Regions from separate parts of the Streptomyces sp. NPDC031426 genome, predicted to be linked through region 2. Evidence: riboswitches for the same ligand, from Rfam matches in the RefSeq annotation. Region 2 holds a riboswitch; the other holds the start of a gene.
The links. Region 2 has a riboswitch for glycine ahead of gcvT (glycine cleavage system aminomethyltransferase GcvT). Riboswitches for the same ligand answer to the same signal wherever they lie in the genome.
Positions count from the first base shown of each region.

Region 1: it holds a riboswitch for glycine, as region 2 does, so the genes downstream of both, gcvP (aminomethyl-transferring glycine dehydrogenase) here and gcvT (glycine cleavage system aminomethyltransferase GcvT) in region 2, are expected to answer to the same signal.

Region 1 is NZ_JBVIJE010000024.1:93,634-105,103, reverse strand. Features, by position in the region: gene ACZ5NH_RS34840 (DNA polymerase IV) at 1-1,174, shown strand, start outside; gene ACZ5NH_RS34835 (PRC-barrel domain-containing protein) at 1,096-1,467, opposite strand; glycine riboswitch at 1,587-1,681, shown strand; gene gcvP (aminomethyl-transferring glycine dehydrogenase) at 1,850-4,735, shown strand; gene ACZ5NH_RS34825 (TOBE domain-containing protein) at 4,810-5,229, opposite strand; gene ACZ5NH_RS34820 (ABC transporter ATP-binding protein) at 5,258-6,343, opposite strand; gene modB (molybdate ABC transporter permease subunit) at 6,385-7,245, opposite strand; gene modA (molybdate ABC transporter substrate-binding protein) at 7,242-8,063, opposite strand; gene ACZ5NH_RS34805 (molybdopterin-dependent oxidoreductase) at 8,270-8,758, shown strand; gene ACZ5NH_RS34800 (TOBE domain-containing protein) at 8,885-9,280, opposite strand; gene ACZ5NH_RS34795 (DUF1707 SHOCT-like domain-containing protein) at 9,361-9,987, shown strand; gene ACZ5NH_RS34790 (APC family permease) at 10,031-11,470, opposite strand, start outside.
Region 2 is NZ_JBVIJE010000010.1:303,013-314,482, reverse strand. Features, by position in the region: gene glyA (serine hydroxymethyltransferase) at 1-147, opposite strand, end outside; gene gcvH (glycine cleavage system protein GcvH) at 162-539, opposite strand; gene gcvT (glycine cleavage system aminomethyltransferase GcvT) at 649-1,767, opposite strand; glycine riboswitch at 1,809-1,921, opposite strand; glycine riboswitch at 1,922-2,018, opposite strand; gene ACZ5NH_RS23095 (AAA family ATPase) at 2,180-2,836, shown strand; gene ACZ5NH_RS23090 (enhanced serine sensitivity protein SseB) at 2,903-3,694, shown strand; gene ACZ5NH_RS23085 (enhanced serine sensitivity protein SseB C-terminal domain-containing protein) at 3,860-4,651, shown strand; gene ACZ5NH_RS23080 (ABC transporter permease) at 5,038-6,036, shown strand; gene ACZ5NH_RS23075 (ABC transporter substrate-binding protein) at 6,065-7,807, shown strand; gene ACZ5NH_RS23070 (ABC transporter permease) at 7,898-8,908, shown strand; gene ACZ5NH_RS23065 (ABC transporter ATP-binding protein) at 8,905-9,987, shown strand; gene ACZ5NH_RS23060 (ABC transporter ATP-binding protein) at 9,999-11,315, shown strand; gene ACZ5NH_RS23055 (M1 family metallopeptidase) at 11,416-11,470, shown strand, end outside.

The sequences.
Region 1 (11,470 bases), on a different contig from region 2:
CCGGTCGATCAGCGAGCAGGTGATGGCGCTGCTGCGGGAGCTGTCGCCGCTGGTGGAGCCGCTCAGCCTGGACGAGGCGTTCGTGGATCTGGAGGCCGGGGGGAGAGCCTGGGACGAGGAGTCGGCGCGGCTGGTCGGGATCAGGCTGCGCGCGGACATCCGGGCGGTCACCGGGCTGACCGGATCGGTGGGGCTCGCCGCCTCCAAAATGCTCGCCAAGATCGCTTCGGAGCAGGCCAAGCCGGACGGCCTGGTGCTCATCGAGCCGGGATCCGAGCGGGCGCTGCTGGGGCCGATGCCGGTGCGGACCCTGCCGGGGGTCGGGCCGGCCACCGGGGACCATCTGCGCCGGGCCGGGATCACGACGGTCGAGGAGCTGGCCGAGGCGGGCGAGGACGAGTTGGTGCGGCTGCTGGGCAAGGCGCACGGTCAGGCGCTGTACGCCATGGCCCTGGCCCATGACGAGCGGCCCGTGGTGGCCGAGCGTGGGGCGAAGTCCGTGTCGGTCGAGGACACCTACGACGTGGACATCCATGACCGGCTGCGGATCGGGCTGGAGGTGCAGCGGCTCGCCGACCGGTGTGTGGGGCGGCTGCGCGGGGCCGGGCTGTCGGGGCGGACGATCGTGCTGAAGGTGCGCAGGTACGACTTCTCGACCCTGACCCGCTCCGAGACGCTCAGAGGGCCCACGGACGATCCCGCGGTCGTGCGGGAGGCGGCCGCGCGGCTCCTGGACTCCGTGGACACCACGGGTGGGGTACGGCTGCTGGGCGTGGGTGTCTCCGGGCTCGCCGACTACACCCAGGAGGACCTGTTCGCGCAGGCGATGCCCGCGCCGGCGGCGCAGATGCCGGAGGAGACCGGGGCCGAGGTCGTCGTGGAGCGGCCGGAGCCTGTCGAACGGCACTGGCGGGCGGGACAGGACGTAAGGCACGCCGAGCACGGGCACGGGTGGGTGCAGGGGAGTGGGCTGGGGCGGGTCACCGTGCGGTTCGAGACGCCGCAGTCCCTTCCGGGGAGGGTGCGGACGTTCCTTGTCGATGATCCTGCGCTGGAGCCTGCCGATCCGCTGCCGTTGGTCGCGGAGGCCTCCGATCAGGTCTCCTCCGACCCGGCCAGCTTGCCGAAGTCGTGGTCCGGGGCCGAGGGAGGTGATGCCACGTCCAGGCCGTAGTGGTGGTAGAGCTGCAGCTCCTGCTCGGGGGAGAGATGGCGGCCCACGCCGAAGTCGGGGGCGTCCTTGATCAGGGCGCGGTCGAAGGGGACGTGCAGGGAGCCTTCGATCAGTTCGCTCGGTTCCAGGGGGACGAAGGCGTCTCGGGAGAACAGGCCGGTGCGTATCGCCGCCCACTCGGGCACTCCGGTCGCGTCGTCGAGGTACACCTCGTCGATGGTCCCGATCTTGGTGCCATTGCGGTCGAACGCCTTGCGGCCGATCAGGTTGCGCGGATCGATGTCGGTCTGCACGGTCCCTCTCCCTCCACGTGGTCGCAACTCATCCGTAAGCACTACGAAAGAGCACATTCAGGGAGGCGGCCACTCGAGGACCCCGTCGTTGACCTCGCTGGTAGGCTGACAGCGGCTGCTGACCCCGTGCGGGAGAGTCCTCCGACCACCTCGGAGGCGCCGAAGGAGCAAATCCTCCCCGGAATCTCTCAGGCTCACGTACCGCACGGACGAGGTCACTCTGGAAAGCAGGGCGGGCGTCGACGGCTCCCGCTCTCACCGACGGTGAAAGCCGGGACATACCCGGTGAAGCTCTCAGGTTGAGATGACAGAGGGGGAGGCCGTCGGGGCACCCGCACCGTGGTGCCCTTCGAAGGTCGCGTCAGACCAGGAGGCCTCCGCAATGACCGCCCATCGCATTCCGCTCCCGGAGCTCGAAGCGGGCATCCCGTTCGAGCAGCGCCACATCGGGCCCGACCAGGAGGCGCGGGCCAAGATGCTCGCGCAGGTCGGCTACGGCTCGCTGGACGAGCTCACCGCCGCGGCGGTCCCGGATGTGATCAAGAACGCCGACGCCCTCGACCTGCCGGGCGCCCGCACCGAGGCCGAGGTCCTCGCCGAGCTGCGCTCGCTGGCCGACCGCAACCAGGTCCTCGACTCCATGATCGGGCTGGGCTACTACGGGACGTTCACCCCGCCCGTCATCCTGCGCAACGTCATGGAGAACCCGGCCTGGTACACGGCCTACACGCCGTACCAGCCGGAGATCTCCCAGGGCCGCCTCGAGGCCCTGCTGAACTTCCAGACGATGGTCGCCGACCTCACCGGGCTGCCCACCTCGGGCGCCTCCCTGCTGGACGAGGGCACCGCCGCCGCCGAGGCCATGGCGCTGTCCCGGCGCATGGGCAGGAACAAGAAGGGTCTGTTCCTGGTCGACGCGGACGCGCTGCCGCAGACCATCGCCGTCATCCAGACCCGCGCCGAGCCGACCGGTGTCGAGGTCGTCGTCGCCGACCTCGGCGACGGCATCCCGGCCGACATCGCCGAGCGCGAGATCAACGGCGTCCTGATCCAGTACCCGGGCGCCTCCGGTGCCGTACGCGACATCAAGCCGGTCATCGACCAGGCCCACGAGCTGGGCGCGCTCGTCACCGTCGCAGCCGACCTGCTCGCGCTGACCCTGCTGACCTCCCCGGGCGAGCTCGGCGCGGACATCGCCGTCGGCACCACCCAGCGCTTCGGTGTGCCGATGGGCTTCGGCGGTCCGCACGCCGGCTACATGGCCGTGCACGAGAAGTTCGCGCGCAGCCTGCCCGGCCGGCTGGTCGGTGTCTCCGTCGACGCCGACGGGAACAAGGCGTACCGGCTCGCGCTGCAGACCCGTGAGCAGCACATCCGCCGTGAGAAGGCCACCAGCAACATCTGCACCGCGCAGGTGCTGCTCGCCGTGATGGCCGGCATGTACGCCGTCTACCACGGTCCGGAGGGCCTGCAGACCATCGCCCGGCGCACCCACCGGTACGCCACGATCCTCGCCGAGGGACTGAAGGCCGGCGGCGTCGAGATCGTGCACGGCGCGTTCTTCGACACCCTCACCGCGCGCGTGCCCGGCAAGGCCGCCGAGATCGCCGCCGCAGCCCGGGAGTACGGCGTCAACCTGCACCTGGCCGACGCCGACCATGTCTCGATCGCCTGCGACGAGACGACCAAGCGGGCTCAGGTCGCCGCCGTGTGGTCCGCCTTCGGTGTCGAGGGCGACATCGAGGCGCTGGACGCGACCGCCGAGGAGACCCTCCCCGAGGCGCTGCTGCGCACCGACGCCTTCCTCACCCACCCGGTCTTCCACCAGCACCGCTCCGAGACCGCCATGCTGCGCTACCTGCGCAAGCTGGCCGACCGCGACTACGCGCTCGACCGCGGCATGATCCCGCTGGGCTCCTGCACCATGAAGCTCAACGCGACCACGGAGATGGAGCCGGTCACCTGGCCCGAGTTCGGCCAGGTGCACCCCTTCGCCCCGGCCGAGCAGGCCGAGGGCTACCTCACGCTCATCCGCGAGCTGGAGGAACGTCTCGCCGAGGTCACCGGCTACGACAAGGTCTCCCTGCAGCCGAACGCCGGTTCCCAGGGCGAGCTGGCCGGTCTGCTCGCCGTACGCGGCTACCACCGCGCGCGCGGCGACGAGCAGCGCACCGTCTGTCTGATCCCGTCCTCCGCGCACGGCACCAACGCCGCCAGCGCCGTGATGGCCGGCATGAAGGTCGTCGTCGTCAAGACCGCCGAGGACGGCGAGATCGACGTCGAGGACCTGCGCGCCAAGATCGAGCAGTACCGCGACGAGCTGGCGGTGCTGATGATCACCTACCCGTCGACGCACGGTGTGTTCGAGGAGCACGTCGCGGACATCTGCGCCCGGGTCCACGAGGCCGGCGGCCAGGTCTACGTCGACGGCGCCAACCTCAACGCCCTGGTCGGCCTCGCCAAGCCGGGCCACTTCGGCGGTGACGTCTCCCACCTGAACCTGCACAAGACCTTCTGCATCCCGCACGGCGGCGGCGGTCCCGGTGTCGGCCCGGTCGCGGTCCGCTCGCACCTGGCGCCGTACCTGCCGAACCACCCGATGCAGCCGGCCGCGGGTCCGGAGACGGGCGTCGGCCCGATCTCGGCCGCCCCCTGGGGTTCCGCCGGCATTCTGCCCATCTCCTGGGCGTACGTCCGGCTGATGGGCGGCGAGGGCCTCAAGCGCGCCACGCAGGTGGCCGTGCTGTCGGCGAACTACATCGCCAAGCGCCTGGAGCCGCACTACCCGGTGCTCTACACCGGCCCCGGCAACCTGGTCGCGCACGAGTGCATCATCGACCTGCGTCCGCTGACCAAGGCGACCGGCGTGAGCGTGGACGACGTGGCCAAGCGCCTGATCGACTACGGCTTCCACGCGCCGACCATGTCCTTCCCGGTGGCCGGCACGCTGATGATCGAGCCGACGGAGTCCGAGGACATCGCCGAGCTGGACCGGTTCTGCGACGCGCTGATCGCCATCCGCGCGGAGATCGAGAAGGTCGGCGCGGGCGAGTGGCCGGCGGAGGACAACCCGCTGCGGGGCGCCCCGCACACCGCCGCCGCGCTCGGCGGTGAGTGGACGCACGCCTACAGCCGTGAGGAGGCCGTCTTCCCGGCCGGTGTCTCGGCCGCCGACAAGTACTGGCCGCCGGTCCGCCGTATCGACCAGGCCTTCGGTGACCGCAACCTGGTGTGCTCCTGCCCGCCGCTGGACGCCTACGAGGACTGACGCCGTCGCGTACGAGGACTGAGCAAGCGGTGCCACAGGGCCCCGTCCGGTTTCCGGGCGGGGCTCTCGCCGTGTCATGCCGTCGCCAGGGACACCTCGGTCGCCTTGATCAGGGCGACCACGTCCGAGCCCACGAAGAGCCCGAGGTCGGCCACCGCGTCCTTGGTGATCGCCGCGGTCAGTTCACCGCCGTCGACGGTGATCTTGACGGTGGCCATGACGGTGCCGGTGGTGAGGCCGGTGACCGCGCCGGGAAGCTGGTTGCGGATCGACAGGCCCGCCACCCGCTGGGTGGCCAGGGAGACCTCGGTCGACTTCACCAGCGCGCGGACGGGCGAGCCGGGGGCGAGGGAGAGGTCCTCGGCGGACTCCTTGGTGATGGCCGCCATGAGGTGCTGGCCGCCGTCCAGACGGAGTTCGACGGTGGCCATGGCCTCGCCGGGGTGGACGGCGGTGACGGTGCCGGGGAGCTGGTTGCGGATGCTCAGGGTCATGGGCACTCACGGTAGAGCGCCCACCCGTTCAGGCCGGGTATGCGTGTGTCTGCGCCGCTTTGACCGTCGCCCAGACAGCGGCGCCCGGATGCAGATCCAGTTCGGCGGCGGCGACCGTGGTGAGATCGGCGGCGAGCGGGAGTTCGCCGGTGAGGTCGGCGCGGATCTGGTCGCCGTGCGTCTCCAGGCCGGCCACCTCGCAGCGCCAGAGGTTACGGGCGCTGGCGCCGGTGGGCCGGTCCCGGAAGAGGGTGACGGCGGACGGCGGGAAGGCCACGAACGCCGGGCCGGACAGCTCCTCCGTGGTCGTGATCGACGGGCCCGCGTCGAGTCGTACGGTGTGCCCGTCCGCCCGGCCTCGGTAGAGGTTGAGGCCGACGAGCTGGGCGATGTAGTCGGTGCGCGGATGGCGGGCGATGTCGGCGGGGCCGCCCTCCTGGACGACGCGGCCGTGTTCTATGACGACCAGCCGGTCGGCGAGCACCATGGCGTCCAGCGGGTCGTGCGTGACGAGTACGGCCACGGCCTCGAACTCGGCCAGGTGGCGGCGGAGTTGGGCGCGGACCTCCAGGCGGGTGCGGGCGTCCAGCGCGGCGAGTGGTTCGTCCAGGAGCAGCAGCCGGGGGTGGGTGGCCAGCGCGCGGGCCAGGGCCACGCGCTGGGCCTGACCGCCGGACAGGCGGCGCGGCTTGGCGCTCGCGTGGTCGGCCAGGCCCATGCGGTCCAGCCAGGCCGCGGCCTGCGCGCGGGCCTCCGCTTTGCCCGCGCCCCGGCAGCGGGGGCCGAAGGCGACGTTGTCCAGGGCGGAGAGGTGGGGGAAGAGCAGATAGTCCTGGAAGACGACGCCGACCGGGCGGGAATCCGGGGGAGTGTGCTCCAGCGCGGTGCCGTCCAGGCGGAGATGGCCGTCGGTGAGAGGGGTGAGACCGGCGAGGGCGCGCAGGGCGGTGGTCTTGCCGGCGCCGTTGGGGCCGAGGAGGGCGAGGACGTCTCCGGGGGCGGCGGTCAGGGCCACGTCGAGCTTGAAGGAGCCGCTGTCCACGACGAGCCGGGCGTCGAGTCCCTCGTCGCCCACGGTCCGGAGGCCGGCTTCGGGGGCGTCGATGTCGGTCATGGGTCTGTACGTTCGCACACGCCCCGGGTCGGCTGCCACGCTCACGCTCCCGTCAGCCAGCGGTCCCGCAACCCCGCCAGCACCGCGATCGACACCGCCAGCAGGACCAGGCTGAGGGCGATCGCGGCGTCGGGGTCGTTCTGCAGGGCCAGGTAGACCGCGAGGGGCATGGTCTGGGTGCGGCCGGGGAAGTTGCCCGCGAAGGTGATCGTCGCGCCGAACTCGCCGAGCGCACGCGCCCAGGCCAGGACCGCGCCCGCCGCGATGCCGGGCGCGATCAGCGGCAGGGTGACCCGGCGGAACGCGGTGAAGCGGGACGCGCCGAGCGTGCTCGCCGCCTCCTCGAAGCGCGGGTCGGCAGCGCGCAGGGTGCCCTCGACGCTGATGACCAGGAACGGCATCGCGACGAACGCCTCCGCGATCACGACGCCGGTGGTGGTGAACGGCAGCGTGATCCCGAACCAGGCGTCCAGCGACTTGCCGATCACGCCGTTGCGGCCGAGGGCCAGCAGCAGCGCCACACCGCCGACCACCGGTGGCAGCACGAGGGGCAGTGTCACCAGGGCCCGTACCAGGCCCCGGCCGGGAAACTCCGTACGGGCCAGGAGCCAGGCCAGCGGCACCCCCAGGACGAGGCTCACGGCCGTTGCCGCTGTGGCGCTGACCAGCGACAGCTGGAGCGCCTGCCACACCTCCGTGCTGGACAGCTGGTCCGGCAGGCTGCGCCAGGGCGCGCGGATGATCAGCGCGACCAGCGGCACCAGCAGGAACGCCAGAGCCAGCAGGCCCGGCAGCAGCAGCGGCAACGGCACCCCGCGCCGGCCCCCCGTGCCGACGCGGCGACGCCGCGGCCGGTCCGTGCGGGGACCGGTCGCGGCGTCGGGCTGGTGGAGCGAGGTCACGGCTTGAGGAACCCTGCCTCGCTGAGCACCTTCTGGCCCTCGGCGGACTGCACCAGGGCGATGAACGCCTTGGCCGTCTGGGCGTTCGGCGCGTTCTTCAGCAGGACGATCGGGTAGGCGTTGATCGCCTTGGCGGACTCGGGGAACTCCACGCCCTGCACCTTGCCACCCGCGGACTTCACATCGGTCTTGTAGACGACCGCAGCGTCGGCCTCCTTCAGCTCCACCTTGTTGAGAGCGGACTTGACGTCCTGCTCGTAGGAGACCGGGGTGAGCTTGAGCTTGGCGGCGTCCAGGACCTTCTGCGCGGCGGCGCCGCACGGCACGGTCTTGTCGCACAGCACGACCTTCAGGCCGGACTTGGTGAGGTCCTTCAGGGAGGACACCTTGCCGGGGTTGCCCGGCAGGGTGGCGATCTCCAGCTGGTTGCGCACGAAGGTGGCCGGGGTGCCGACCGCGTCCTGCTTGGCCGTCACGATCGCCATGGTCTTGGGGCTGGCGGCGGCGAAGACGTCCGCCGGGGCACCGCCGGTGATGCTCGCTGCGAGGGTGTCGCTGCCGCCGAAGTTGAAGCTGACCTTGGTGCCCGGGTGCTGCTGCTCGAACTCCTTGCCCAGGGTCGTGAAGCTCTCCTTCAGGGAGGCGGCGGCGAACACGGTGACGTCGCCGGACAGCTTCGGGGAGGCGGAGTTCGACGCGTCCGACTTCGCGTTGGACGAGTCCGAGGACGAGGAGCAGGCGCTGAGTGCCATCAGGGCGGCGGCTCCCGCACCGGCCAGCTGCAGCATGCGCCGGGTCCGGCGCACGGAACGGGTCATCACGGATCTACTCCTCAGGTTCTGTGGAACGACTGTCGCGCCCTGTCACGGCCGGAACCGCCGGCCGTGCGGCGATGATACTGCCGCATCTGCCAGCCGTAAGTCTCCTGTCTCATCGCATGAGCTGCGAACTCGTGACTTGTAGCTTGCATGTGCGTTTGCACGGTGCGCCGCGGCGGGTACCGTGCTGCGGGAGGTGGTCGCAGGTGACGCTCGCGGAACTCGCCCTGACCGGCGATCTGGCCCGCCCCGTCCGGCTGAGCGTGCCGGACCTGCTCCGCTGGCCGCAGCACCGGGTGGACGTCAGTTTCGAGTGCGCGACCAGCGGCATCCAGCACCACCGGTTCGCCGGCCCACGCCTGTACGACGTCCTCGCCGACGCGGGGCCCGGCTTCGACCCGGTGCACCGCAAGGACCGGCTCCGCTTCCTCATCGCCGTCACCGGGGCGGACGGCCACCACGCCCTGCTGTCCTGGGCCGAGATCGATCCGGACTTCGCGGACGCGCCCGTCCTGCTGGGCGTGTGCATCGACGACACCCCGCTGGACGCGGCAGGGCCCCAACTGGTCCTCCCGCAGGACCGGTGCGGGGCCCGGCACATCAGCGGGATCACGGCGATCCGGGTGGACGGCGGCTACCGCTGTGCCGCTCCAGCGCCCGCCACACCGGGTCACGCAGCAGGGGCACCTCGGTGAACCGCACGCCCGCGGCGGCGCCCGCGGGGCTCGGTGGCGCGCCTTCAGCCGTGCGGTCGTCGGTCCGTTGCCGGAGGCCGACACCGTGCACTACCGGGTGGAGCGCAACGGCAGCCGTGTGACGGGTCAGACGCGGTCGATGTGCACGTTGGTGGACTTCACGCGCGCGGTGGCCTCCATGCCGACCTCCAGGCCCAGTTCCTCGACGGCCTCCCGGGTCAGCAGCGACACCAGCCGGTGCGGGCCCGCCTGGATCTCCACCTGGGCCGCGACGTCACCGAGCTTGATCGCCGTCACGATGCCGGGGAAGGCGTTGCGGACGGAGGTGTAGGAGGCGTCCTCCTCGCCGGCGCCCGCCTTGGCCAGCTCGACCGAGAACGCGGCGAGATCCCTGCCGTCGACGAGCCGCCGCCCGGACTCGTCGCGATGGGTCGCCACCCGGCCCGCGTCGGCCCAGCGACGGGCGGTGTCCGGGCTCACGCCGAGCAGCCGTGCCGCCTGGCCGATCGTGTAGGACTGCATGCCGGTCACGATAGGGCCACGCCGGGGGAACCGTGGACATGGGGTTGGTCGTTGGGTATAACGCGATATAGCGTTAGTTCGTGACGGTGGCCCCCAACGGGGACGTGCCGAATCGGGGTGAAGGTATGGCGGCCGAGCTGCTGCACACGGAGATGTCGTCCGGGCTGCGTGCCTCGCACGCGGACCGGGACCGGGTGGTGGACGTGCTGTCGGGCGCCGCGGGCGACGGCCGGATCACGGCCGAGGAGCTGGACGAGCGTGTGGCGGCCGCGCTGTCCGCGCGCACGCTCGGCGAGCTGGCGGCGCTCACCGCCAATCTGCCGGACGCGGCCGGCGCCGTACCGGCCAAGGACGTCGTGCGGATCGAGCAGCAGAGCGCATCGGCCCTGCGCGCGGACGGCTGGGCGGTGCCGCGCCGCATGGAGATCGCGTCGGCCTGGGGAGACGTGACCCTCGACTTCTCCCGCGCGGAGATCACGCACGACACCCTCCGCATCGACCTCGACATGCGCGGCGGCACCCTGCGGCTGATCACCCGGCCCGGTGTCGTCGTGGACGCCGACGCGCTGATGATCGGCTACGGCAAGACCAAGGTGCGGTCCGCCGGTGATCCCGGGGTGCCGGCCGTGCTCCGCGTGGAGATACACGGCCGGCTCAGCCTGGGGTGTCTTGAGGTACGGCCGCCCCGGCGCTGGTTCCGAAGGTAGCCCGCCCCCGCCGCCTTCTGCCGCCGTTGGGGGCCGCCCGGTCTCAGCCGGTGTGCACCCGCGGCCGGCGTTCCCGGTTCGGTTCGGCCTCGCGCAGGACCTCGCGGGTGACCGGGGCGACCTCGCCCTGGCCGAAGAGGAAGAAGCGCAGGAAGTTGGCGAAGGGATTGCCCTCGGTCCACTCGAAGTAGATGTGCGGGGTGCAGCCCGTCATGTCGCGCGCATGGAGGAGGAGCGCGGCGAGGGCGTTGGGGATCGAGGAGGACTCCAGGGTCAGCACGCGGTAGCGGTCGTGCAGGACCTCGCCGCGTACGGTCACGCCCGCCTCGAACTCGGAGGGGTCGGTGACCGTGACCTCGACGAAGACGAAGTCCTCCTGCTCCGGCATGTCGTTGTCGGCCCGGATCTGCTCGACCTTGTCGCGGTACTCGGCCTTGTCGCGATGGCCGGGCTCGTTCGCGATGAAGCGTATCTTCCGGCTGGCCATGTCCCGGATGAAGCGTTCCGCCATCGGGTCCAGAGTCAGACTGGTCACGCGCAGTTCGAAGGCACGGGCGAGCCGGGACAGCAGCGAGACCAGGATGATGCCGACGATGAAGCAGGCGCCGATCTTCACACCGTCCGGGCGCTCGATCACGTTCACCACGGTCGTGTAGAGGAACACGGCGGAGATCACGGCGAACCCGATGGTCCACTTGCGCTGCCCCGCCTTGCGCGCGGCGATGGTCACCGCGATCGCCGCGGAGCTGATGAGCACCAGCACACCGGTGGCGTAGGCGCCGCCCTGCGCGTCGACGTTGGCGTCGAAGAGCCAGGTGACCAGGAAGGCGATGAGGGTGAAGACGATGACCATCGGGCGCACGGCGCGGGCCCAGTGCGGGGCCATGCCATAGCGGGGCAGATAGCGCGGCATCAGGTTCAGCAGACCGGCCATCGCGGAGGCGCCGGCGAACCACAGGATGGCGATGGTCGAGATGTCGTAGACCGTGCCGAAGGCGCCACCGAGGTATTCGTGCGCGAGGTAGGCGAGCGCGCGGCCGTTGGCCTTGCCGCCGGTCTTGAACTCGTTCGCCGGGATGAGCAGCGTGGTGATGAAGCTGGACGCGATCAGGAAGGCGCTCATGATCAGCGCGGCCGTGGTGAGCAGCTTCTTCGTGTCCCGGATCCGGCCGGTCGGCTTCTCCTCGGTGTCGTCCGGATCGCCCTGGACGTGCGGCATGACGGCGACGCCGGTCTCGAAGCCGGACAGGCCGAGCGCGAGTTTGGGGAAGACGAGCAGGGCCAGGCCGATCATCACGAAGATGTTGCCGTGCTGCGCGGTCAGCGCGCTGGACCAGTCGGTGATCACATGGCCCGCTGTGACCACGTGGTAGAGGCCGACGATCACCACGACGACGTTCAGCGCGAGGTAGACGCCGACCAACGCCGTCGCGACGCCGATCGCCTCCAGGAAGCCCTTGAGGAACACCGCGCCCAGCAGCGC
Region 2 (11,470 bases):
GGAGCCCTGCGCCTCCATCACCGCGAGCGGCGCGAAGTTCTCGGAGGCGATCATCTCCAGCGTGGACTGCTGGCGGCCGAGCTCGGCGTCGACCGCGGCGGCGATCTCCGGGTCCAGCTCGTGCAGGGACGTGTTCAGGACGGTCATACGGCTACGACTCCTCAGCCGGCGGTCTCGGCGGTGTACTCGTCGGCGGAGAGCAGGTCGGCCGGCTCCTCCGCGACGCGCACCTTGAACAGCCAGCCGCCCTCGAAGGGGGCCGAGTTCACCAGCGACGGGTCGTTGACGACGTCGTCGTTGACCTCGGTGACCTCACCGGTGACCGGCGAGTACAGGTCGGAGACCGACTTGGTCGACTCCAGCTCGCCGCAGGTCTCGCCCGCGGTCACGGTGGAGCCGACCTCGGGGAGCTGGGCGTAGACCACATCGCCGAGCGCGTTGGCCGCGAACTCGGTGATGCCGACCGTCGACACGCCGTCCTCGGCGGGCGACAGCCACTCGTGCTCCTTGCTGTAGCGCAGCTGCTGGGGGTTGCTCATGGCCTGAATTCTCCTGTACGCACGGGAGTGCTGATGAAGGGGGGACTGCTGAGACCGCTGGTGAGCAGCGGAAACGTGCGCTGGGTCACACAGTGACCGCGCCCAGTGTCTACTTCTGGCGCTTGTAGAAGGGCAGCGCCACGACCTCGTACGGCTCGTGACTGCCCCGGATGTCCACGCCGACGCCCTCGGTGCCCGGCGCCGCGTGCGCCGCGTCGACGTAGGCCATGGCGATCGGCTTGCCCAGGGTGGGGGAGGGGGCGCCGGAGGTGACCTCGCCGATCACCTCGCCGCCGGCGACGACGGCGTACCCGGCGCGCGGCACCCGGCGGCCCTCGGCGATCAGCCCGACGAGGACGCGCGGCGGGTTGGCCTCGGCCCTGGCGGCGGCCTCGGTGAGCGCCTCGCGCCCCACGAAGTCGCCCTCCTTCTCGAACTTCACCACCCGCCCCAGCCCGGCGTCGAAGGGGGTGAGCGAGGTGGTCAGCTCGTGCCCGTACAGCGGCATGCCCGCCTCCAGGCGCAGGGTGTCCCGGCAGGACAGGCCGCACGGGACCAGGCCGACGCCCTCGCCGGCCTTGGTCAGCGCCTGCCACAGCTCGACCGCGTGCTCGGGCTTCACGAACAGCTCGAAGCCGTCCTCGCCGGTGTACCCGGTGCGGGCGATCAGTGCCGGGACGCCGGCGACCGTGCCGGGCAGGCCGGCGTAGTACTTGAGGCCGTCGAGGTCGGCGTCGGTGAGGGACTTCAGGATGCCGGGGGACTCCGGGCCCTGGACGGCGATCAGAGCGTAGGCGTCCCGGTCGTCGCGGACATCGGCGTCGAAGCCGGCGGCGCGCTCGGTCAGCGCGTCCAGCACCACCTGGGCGTTGGAGGCGTTGGCGACGACCATGTACTCGGTCTCGGCGAGCCGGTAGACGATCAGGTCGTCCAGGATGCCGCCGTCGGCCTGGCAGATCATGGTGTAGCGGGCGCGGCCCACGCCGACGGAGGCGATGTTGCCGACCAGCGCGAAGTTCAGGAAGGCGGCCGCCCCGTCGCCGGTGACGGTGATCTCGCCCATGTGGGAGAGGTCGAAGAGACCCGCCTTCGTCCGCACGGCGATGTGCTCGTCGCGCTCGGAGCCGTAGCGCAGCGGCATGTCCCAGCCGGCGAAGTCGGTCATCGTCGCACCGAGCGAGCGATGCAGGGCATCGAGCGCGGTGTGACGGAGTTCGGTACTGCTCATCGGTCGGTCGTCTCCCAGGAAGCAGGACGGGCGAGGAACGTTCCTCCCCATCTGTCATCGGAACCTGAGAGGTTCGCCACGACCGCCACGGGGACGATCACGGCTTGCACCTTGGGTGGAGCCACTGACGCAGCGGCCCGCTTTTCAGATGTGCCTCGCCCGCGCGGTAACGGGGCCTGAGAGATTCAAGGGAGGGACTTGCTCCTTCGGCGCCCCAGCGAAGCTGCTGGGAACTCTCCCGCGCGGATTCAAGCGGCCGGTATGCAGTTGGCGGCCACATCATCGCATGGCGAGCGGGCTTTTGTAACCGACCTGTGGCAGGACGCGGACCCCGCCGACGACATCGTCCATTACCTTCTCTTTGCACAGTCGGGGAATGAAGATTACCGGCCGACAGGGGAGGACGATCACGGTGAACAGGACCCCGGTGTACGCCACCGCCACCGCCACCGCCACCACCGGCATCGCGGTGCCGAGGCAGCGTCCCGCCCCGGCCCCGGTCGTCCGGGACCTGCGGGACCGGGCCGGCCGCGGCCCGCACGCCCTGGCCTTCGGCCCCCGCGACCTCGCCGTGATCACCGGCCTGCCCGGCAGCGGCAAGTCGACCCTGATGCGGCGCGCGGTCACCGGCCCCCGCATCGACTCCCAGGACACCCGCGACCGCTGGGCGGCCCGCCTGCCGGCCTTCCTCCCCTACACCCTCTACCGCCCCCTGGTCCGCCTCGCCCACTACGCCGGCCTGCGCCACGCCCTGCGCACCGGCGAGGGCGTCGTCGTGCACGACTGCGGCACCCAGTCCTGGGTGCGCGCCTGGCTCGCCCGGGAGGCCCGCCGCCGCGGCGGCACCCTCCATCTGCTCCTGCTCGACGTCACCCCCGAGACCGCGCGCGAGGGCCAGCGCGAGCGCGGCCGGGGCGTCTCCGGGTACGCCTTCCGCCGCCACCGCCGCACCACCGCCCGGCTGCTGGACGCGGTCGAGCGCGGCGAGCTGCCCGCGGGCTGTGGTGCGGCCGTGCTGCTGGACCGGCCGGCGGCAAACGCCCTGCGGCGGATCGCCTTCACGAGGTGAGGCACTGTCACAGCCACCCGCTAGCCTTCATGGTCACAGCAGTGGTTCCCAGCAGGCGGTAGGCAGATGGACTTCCCGGCGGACATTCCCGCGGACTTCCCGGCACAGGCGCACCCCCAGCCGCACGGCGGCTGGCCAGGCAACGAGCTGGAGGAGGTGCTCTCGGCCTCCCTCGGCATACCCGCCGCGGCCGGCCGGATCATCGAGGTGCTGGGCCGGAGCCTGCTCTGGATTCCGCTGCCGAGCGGCGGCGGCCCCGACAGCGGCCCGCTCGACCTGCCCACGCTGGACATCGGCGGCCAGGCGTACGTCCCGGTGTTCAGCTCCGAGGAGCAGCTGCGCCAGGCGGCCGGCTCCCACATGCCGTACACCATCGCCCCGGCCGTGGAGTTCGCCCGCGGCCTGCCCGCGCAGATCGGCATCGCGGTGAACCCCGACGCCCTGGTCGGCATCCCGCTTCCGCCTGCGGCGGTGGCCGAGCTGTGCCGCATCGGCCGTACCCCGCTCGACGGCCCGAACACCGGCGCCCGGGTCCGCCTCTTCGAGCCGGACTGGCAGGACGACCCGGTCGACTTCCTCTCCGCCGCGTCCGCCGAGTTCGCCGAGACCGGCGTGGTCCGCACCGCCCGCCGCTGCCTGGCCGCCATAGAGACGGACGAGCCGGTGATGTTCGTGGGCGTCGAACTCTCCCAGTGGGAGGGCGACCTGCGCGCCCTGCCCCTCCAGGCCCTGGGCCGGGCCCTCGGCAAAGTCCCGGTCAAGTGGCCGGTCAACCTGGTCCTCCTGGACGTGACGGACGACCCGGTGGCCGAATGGCTGAGGTCGCACGTCCGGCCCTTCTACCAGTACGGCCACTGAGCCGGCCCAGGGACGCGGGGCCGTAGGCCGTATCGGCATGCGGCTCCGCCGCGTGGCCGCGATCACCACCCGCGCACCCGTACCCGCGCACGGACCCAAGGCCCCGAGCTACCGGGCGCATAAGCTGTCTCCCAACACCGGGGCACAAAAAGAAGGGCACGACAGGTGAGCGCGAGCCACAGCGGCAGCGTCGGCGTGGAACACACGCTGCGCCAGGTCACCCCCGGCCGCTACGACGCCTACGAAGCCCTGCTCCGTGCCCTCGCCACCCCCTCCTCCGGCCAGATCTGGATGCTCCTGTGGCACGGCCAGGCCGGCTCCCCGGACGCCCAGTACGGGAACATGGAGGTCGACGGCTTCCAGTACGCCCCCTGTGTCACCTCCGCCCAGGAGCTCTCCGCCAGCGGCTGGAACCGGTCGTACGAGGTCGTCGACGGACTCGACGTGGCCCGCACCCTCTACCCCGACCACTACGGTCTCTGGCTCAACCCGCACGCCCCGGGCGGCGGCGTCGGCATCCCCTGGCTGGACCTGCGCCGCATCGCCACGGGCCTGGACCGCCAGCCCGCGGGCCCGCTCCGGCTGACCGAACCCGGCATCGCGATCCCGCAGTTCTACGCCCTGCTCGCGCAGAACGCGCACCGCACCCCGGCCCTGCGCTCCCTGCGCCGCGCCTGGGTGCAGCCGGCGCTCGGCGCGCCCTACCTCGCCATCGGCCTGGACGTGTACGACACCTCCCCGGCCGCGGTCGACTCGGTGCGCGCGATGATGCAGCAGTCCGTCGGCGCCGTCCCGGAGGGCCTGCCGGTGTCGACGGTCGCCATGACCGACGACTACGACCCGGTCGTGATGTGGATGCGGGTCAACGCCCGCCCGTTCTACGACCGCGAGGCCCACGCGGCACCGGCGCCCGCGCCCGACCCCGGATACGGGTACACGAGCCCGAGGCCCTACTGACCACCGGCCCGATGTGACGCCGGTCACGATGGCGGGTCCGGCGGCCTCGATCGGTCTCAACTGCCCTGTTTGCGCGCCCGAATAGGGCCGGTACGCCCCCTGATGTCCACGTCCGGCAGGCGATCTTCCCTGTTCGGATAACGGAATCCCCTAGGCGGCATCACGTTTACGCATACTTTCTCCATCAGGCCTGGCGCGTGATCGAGAGCGCGTTGAAGACTCGCCTCTCAAGACGCGAGGCCATCGATCCTGTGATCGAACCAATCACGGGAACGGCTGGCTCTCTGGGCCGTCACCCACGTGCGGCCGGCGCAGGTAAGTGAACCAAGCCGCCCACAGCGGCGGACAAAGGCCGGTCACCACCGGCGAGAGGGGTCAGGTCAACTGTGACCGCACCGATCGAGACCACCGGGGCAGAGGCCGGAGCGCCTCCCGAGTCTGTGCTCGCCGGGGCCAAGAAGAGCCAGATCGAAGGGCGTTCACTCAGCCAGATCGCCTGGACCCGGTTCAAGCGGGACAAGGTGGCCGTGGCGGGCGGCGTCGTCGTCATTCTGCTCGTGCTGATGGCGGTGCTCGCCAAGCCGATCGAGTGGATCTTCGGGCTCGATCCGGACAAGTTCAACCAGGACCTCATCGACCCGGCGCTCCTCGCGCCCAAGGGCGGCTTCGGCGGCATGAGCTGGGCCCACCCGCTGGGCGTGGACCCGCAGTACGGCCGCGACATGCTCGCCCGCATCATCGACGGCTCCTGGGTCTCCCTCCTGGTCGCCGGTGGCGCCACCCTCCTCTCGGTGGTCATCGGCGCCGTACTCGGCGTTGTCGCCGGCTACTACGGCGGCTGGGTCGACAGCATCATCAGCAAGCTCATGGACACCTTCCTGGCGTTCCCGCTGCTGCTGTTCGCCATCGCCATCTCGGCCTCCGTGCAGGACGGCTTCTTCGGGCTCAACGGTCTGCCGCTGCGGATCTCCGTGCTGATCTTCGTGATCGGCTTCTTCAGCTGGCCGTACATCGGGCGTATCGTGCGCGCTCAGACGATGACCCTGCGCAGGCGGGAATTCGTCGAGGCCGCCACCAGCCTGGGAGCCCGCGGCCCGTACATCCTGTTCCGGGAACTGCTCCCCAACCTCGTCGCGCCGATCCTCGTCTACTCGACGCTGATCATCCCGACGAACATCCTCTTCGAGGCCGCGCTGAGCTTCCTCGGAGTCGGCATCGCACCGCCGCAGGCCTCCTGGGGCGGCATGCTCAGCAACGCCGTGGATCTCTACACCGCAGATCCGCAGTACATGTTCGTGCCCGGACTGGCGATCTTCATCACCGTCCTGGCATTCAACCTGCTGGGTGACGGGCTGCGTGACGCGCTCGACCCTCGCAGCAAGTGATCCATCGATAGAGGGGATCTTCCTCAACGTGAAGACGAGAAGGGTTATCGCCGCCGTGGCATCGGTCACGGTGCTCTCCCTGAGCGCGGCCGCGTGCGGCGGCGGGGGCGGCAAGAGCAGCAGTGGCGGCAACGGAACGAAGGACGCGGCGCTGGACTCCATCGTCAACGCGTCGAGCAAGAAGGGAGGCACGCTCAACCTGGAAGACTCTGACGTGCCGGACTCCCTTGACCCGGGCAACACCTACTACGGCTTCGTGCAGAACTTCTCGCGCCTGTACGCGCGGACGCTCGTCACGTTCAAGCCGGCCGCGGGCAAGGACGGCCTCACGGTCGTCCCGGACCTCGCGGAGTCCCTGGGCACGCCCAGCAAGGACGCCAAGACCTGGACGTACCACCTGCGTTCGGGCCTGAAGTTCGAGGACGGGACGCCGATCACGTCCAAGGACGTCAAGTACGCGATCGAGCGCTCCAACTTCGCGCCCGAGGCCCTGTCCAACGGCCCGACGTACTTCAAGGCGTACCTGGAGGGCGGCGACAAGTACAAGGGCCCGTACAAGGACAAGAACGGCCTGGCGTCCATCGCCACCCCGGACGACCGCACGATCGTCTTCCACCTGAACCAGCCGTTCGCCGACTTCGACTACCTGGCAACCTTCTCCCAGACGGCCCCCGTGCCGCAGGCGAAGGACGACGGTGCGAAGTACGTCCAGCACATCGTGTCCTCCGGCCCCTACAAGTTCGCGTCGTACGAGGAGGGCGCCAGCGCCGCCCTCGTCCGCAACCCGAACTGGGACCCGAAGACGGACCCGATCCGCAAGGCCCTGCCGGACAAGATCAACGTCAAGTTCAAGGTCAACCCGGTCTCGATCGACAACGACCTGCTGGCTGACAAGATCACGGCCGACCTCGCGGGCGCCGGTGTGCAGCCGCAGACCCAGCCGAAGGTCCTGAACGGCAAGTACGCCAAGCAGACGGACAACTCCTACGCCGGCGCCACCGGTTACATGGCGCTGAACCTGCACGTCGCGCCGTTCGACAACGTGCACTGCCGCAAGGCCGTGCAGTGGGCGGTCGACAAGCAGTCGGTGATCGACGCCATGGGCGGCTCGCCGAAGGGTGACGTGGCCACCACGCTGCTGCCGCCGTCCGTCAACGGCTACACCAAGTTCGACGAGTACCCGTCCGCGGGCCACAAGGGTGACGTGGCCAAGGCCAAGGACGAGCTGAAGCAGTGCGGCAAGCCGAACGGCTTCTCCACCACGCTGACGGCCCGTTCCGACCGTCCCTCCGAGATCGCGGGCGCCACGGCCATCCAGAACTCCCTGAAGGCCGTCGGCATCAACGTCGACATCAAGCAGTTCCCGTCCGGCAAGTACTTCGCCAACTTCGCCGGTGTCCCGAGCTACGTCCACCAGCACAAGCTCGGCATGATGATGATGGCGTGGGGCGCCGACTGGCCGACCGGCTACGGCTTCCTCGACCAGATCATCGACGGCAGCGCCATCAAGCCCTCGGGCGGCAACAACCTGATGGAGCTGAACGACCCGAAGATCAACGCCGCTCTCAAGGCGGCCATCGGCAACACCGACAGCGCGGCCCGCACCAAGGCCTGGGGTGACATCGACAAGATGGTCGCCGACAACGCCTCGGTCGTCCCGCTGATCTACCGCAAGAACCTGCTGATCAGGCCCACGTCCGCGACCAACGTCACGGTGACGCAGGCGTACCTCGGCATGTACGACTACCTGCTGCTGAGCTCCTCGAAGTAACAGCAGGCCGGATACCCCTGAAAGGCAGGTGAAGGCACCGGGTGGCCGGGGCGGACACACCCCGCCCCGGCCACCCGGAGCCGCACAGCTGTGGCTGCGTACATCATCCGACGCGTCTTCGGCGCATTGGTACTGCTGCTGGTGGTCAGCGCAGTCACCTTCGCCATCTTCTTCCTGGTCCCCCGGCTCGGCGGCCAGACAGCCACCCAGCTGGCCACCCAGTACGTCGGCAAGGACGCCAACCCCGCGTCCGTCGCCGCGATCAAGCACAACCTGGGACTCGACCAGCCCATCTACGTTCAGTACTGGGACTACATCAAGGGCCTGTTCGTGGGCGCCGACTACAAGTTCGGCCCCGACGCGACGCACTGCAGCGCCCCCTGCTTCGGGTACTCCTTCAAGAGTCACGTCGAAGTGTGGCCCCAGCTCCAGCAGCGCATCCCGGTCTCCTTCTCGCTGGCTGTCGGCGCGGCGGTGATCTGGCTGATCTTCGGTGTGACGACCGGTGTCGTCTCGGCGCTCCGCAAGGGCAAGCCGGTGGACCGCATCTCGATGTTCATCGCGCTCGCCGGCGTCTCGCTGCCGATCTTCTTCACCGGCCAGGTGATCAACGCGCTGTTCGTCTACCAGTGGCCCATCTGGGACAGCACCGACTACGTGCCGTTCACCCAGAACCCGGCCGACTGGGCCTGGCACCTGCTGCTGCCCTGGGTCAGCCTCGCGTTCCTCTTCTCCGCCACCTACGCCCGGCTCACCCGGGCGGGCATGCTGGAGACGATGAGCGAGGACTACATCCGCACGGCACGCGCCAAGGGCCTCAGGGAGTCCGTGGTCGTCACCAAGCACGGGCTGCGTTCCACGCTCACCCCGATCGTGACCATCTTCGGTATGGACTTCGGCACCCTCATCGGTACCGCGGTGCTCACCGAGACCGTCTTCTCCCTGCAGGGTGTCGGCGCGTACTCCATCCAGGCCATCAAGGACAACGACCTGCCCATCGTGATGGGCGTGACCCTGGTCGCCGCGTTCTTCATCGTCTTGTGCAATCTCCTCGTCGACCTGGTGTACGCAGCCATCGACCCCCGCGTGAGGTACTCGTGAGCAAGCTCGAAAAGGCGGCGCTCGGCGAACCGGCCGGCTCCGCCCCCTCCGACGCCGACGACGCGTTCCTCTCCGTACGCGATCTGCGCATCCACTTCAACACCGACGACGGCCTGGTCAAGTCGGTGGACGGTGTCAGCTTCGACGTGCGCCGGGGCAAGACCCTGGGCATCGTCGGTGAGTCCGGTTCCGGCAAGTCCGTCACCTCGCTCGGCGTGATGGGCCTGCACCGCGCGGCCAACGCCCACGTCTCGGGCGAGGTCTGGCTGGACGGCCAGGAACTGATCGCCGCCGACCCGGACGAGGTCCGGCGGATGCGCGGCCGCAAGATGGCGATGATCTTCCAGGACCCGCTGTCCGCGATGCACCCCTACTACACGGTCGGGGCGCAGATCGTCGAGGCCTACCGGGTCCACCACAAGGTCAGCAAGAAGGTCGCCAAACAGCGGGCGATCGAGATGCTGGACCGCGTGGGCATCCCGGAGCCGGCCAAGCGTGTCGACGGCTACCCGCACGAGTTCTCCGGCGGTATGCGCCAGCGCGCGATGATCGCGATGGCGCTGGTGAACAACCCCGAGCTGCTCATCGCCGACGAGCCGACCACCGCCCTGGACGTCACCGTCCAGGCGCAGATCCTGGACCTGATCCGGGATCTGCAGAAGGAGTTCGGCTCCGCGGTCATCATGATCACGCACGACCTCGGTGTGGTCGCCGAGATGGCCGACGACCTGCTGGTCATGTACGGCGGCCGGTGCGTGGAGCGCGGGCCGGCCGAGGAGGTCTTCGCCGCGCCCCGCCACCCCTACACCTGGGGTCTGCTCGGCTCGATGCCGCGGCTGGACCGGGAGGAGACCGACCGGCTCATCCCGATCAAGGGCTCCCCGCCCTCCCTCATCAACGTCCCGTCCGGGTGCGCCTTCAACCCGCGCTGCCCGTACGCGGACATCCCGAAGGACAACGTCACCCGCACGGTCCGCCCCGAGCTGACCGAGGTCGGCAGCGGGCACTGGGCGGCCTGCCACATGACGCAGGAGCAGCGGGAGCGTATCTGGACCGAAGAGATTGCGCCGAAGCTGTGAGCGACGAAAAAGTGAGCATCCCCGCGCAGAGTGACGGTGCCGCCGCCGAGGACACCGCCGTCTCCGACGGCGAGATCCTGCTGAAGGTAACCGGACTCCAGAAGCACTTCCCGATCCGCAAGGGCCTGCTGCAGCGGCAGGTCGGGGCGGTGCGCGCCGTCGACGGCATCGACTTCGAGGTGCGCAAGGGCGAGACCCTGGGCGTCGTGGGCGAGTCCGGCTGCGGCAAGTCGACCATGGGCCGGCTGATCACCCGGCTGCTCGAACCGACCGCGGGCACTGTGGAGTTCGAGGGCAAGGACATCACGCACCTCGGCGTGGGCGGTATGCGTCCCATGCGCCGCGATGTGCAGATGATCTTCCAGGACCCGTACTCGTCGCTGAACCCGCGCCACACCATCGGCACCATCGTCGGCGCTCCCTTCAAGCTCCAGGGCGTCGAGCCCGAGGGCGGCATCAAGAAGGAAGTGCAGCGGTTGCTGTCGGTGGTCGGCCTCAACCCCGAGCACTACAACCGCTATCCGCACGAGTTCTCCGGCGGCCAGCGCCAGCGCATCGGCATCGCCCGCGCGCTGGCCCTGAAGCCGAAGCTGGTGGTCGCCGACGAGCCGGTGTCCGCGCTGGACGTGTCGATCCAGGCGCAGGTGGTGAACCTGCTGGACGACCTCCAGGAGGAGCTGGGCCTGACGTACGTGATCATCGCGCACGACCTTTCGGTCGTCCGGCACGTCTCGGACCGGATCGCGGTGATGTACCTCGGCAAGGTCGTGGAGCTCGCCGACCGGGACTCGCTGTACAAGGCGCCGATGCACCCGTACACCAAGGCGCTGATGTCGGCCGTCCCGATCCCCGACCCGCAGCGGAAGTACACGAAGAGCGAGCGGATCCTGCTCAAGGGCGACGTTCCCTCGCCGATCGCGCCGCCGAGCGGCTGCCGCTTCCACACCCGGTGCTGGAAGGCGACGGAGATCTGCCGGACCACCGAGCCGGCGCTGCTGGAGCTGAGGCCCGGTCAGCGGGTCGCCTGCCACCACCCGGAGAACTTCGCGGACCAGGCCCCGCAGGACACCGTTCTGCTCTCCGCGGCCAAGGAGGCGGCCGAGCTGGTCTCCGACGAGGTTCTCGCGGAGTCGGCGGAGACGTCGGCGGCGGTGGCGGCGGAACTGGCCGAGGAGTCCGCGGAGGCGTCTGCCGAGGAGACCGCCGAGGAAGCAGCCGAGCCGGCCTCCGAGGAGACCTCCGAGACTCCCGAGGAGTCCACCGAGGCGACCTCTGAGGCGTCCGCCGAGGCCGCCGAGACCGAGTCCCAGGAGTCAACCGACAAGTAGCACATGACAACTGGGCAAAGTCATGTACATGCCTGAACGGGAGAGTGCACAGTCGTCCGTGTCCGACCACTGATCGGTACACGCTCGAAAGGGACGACTGATGGCACTCTCCCGTTCGGCACGTCTGGGGACTCTCGCGACCGCGGCGGTCTCCT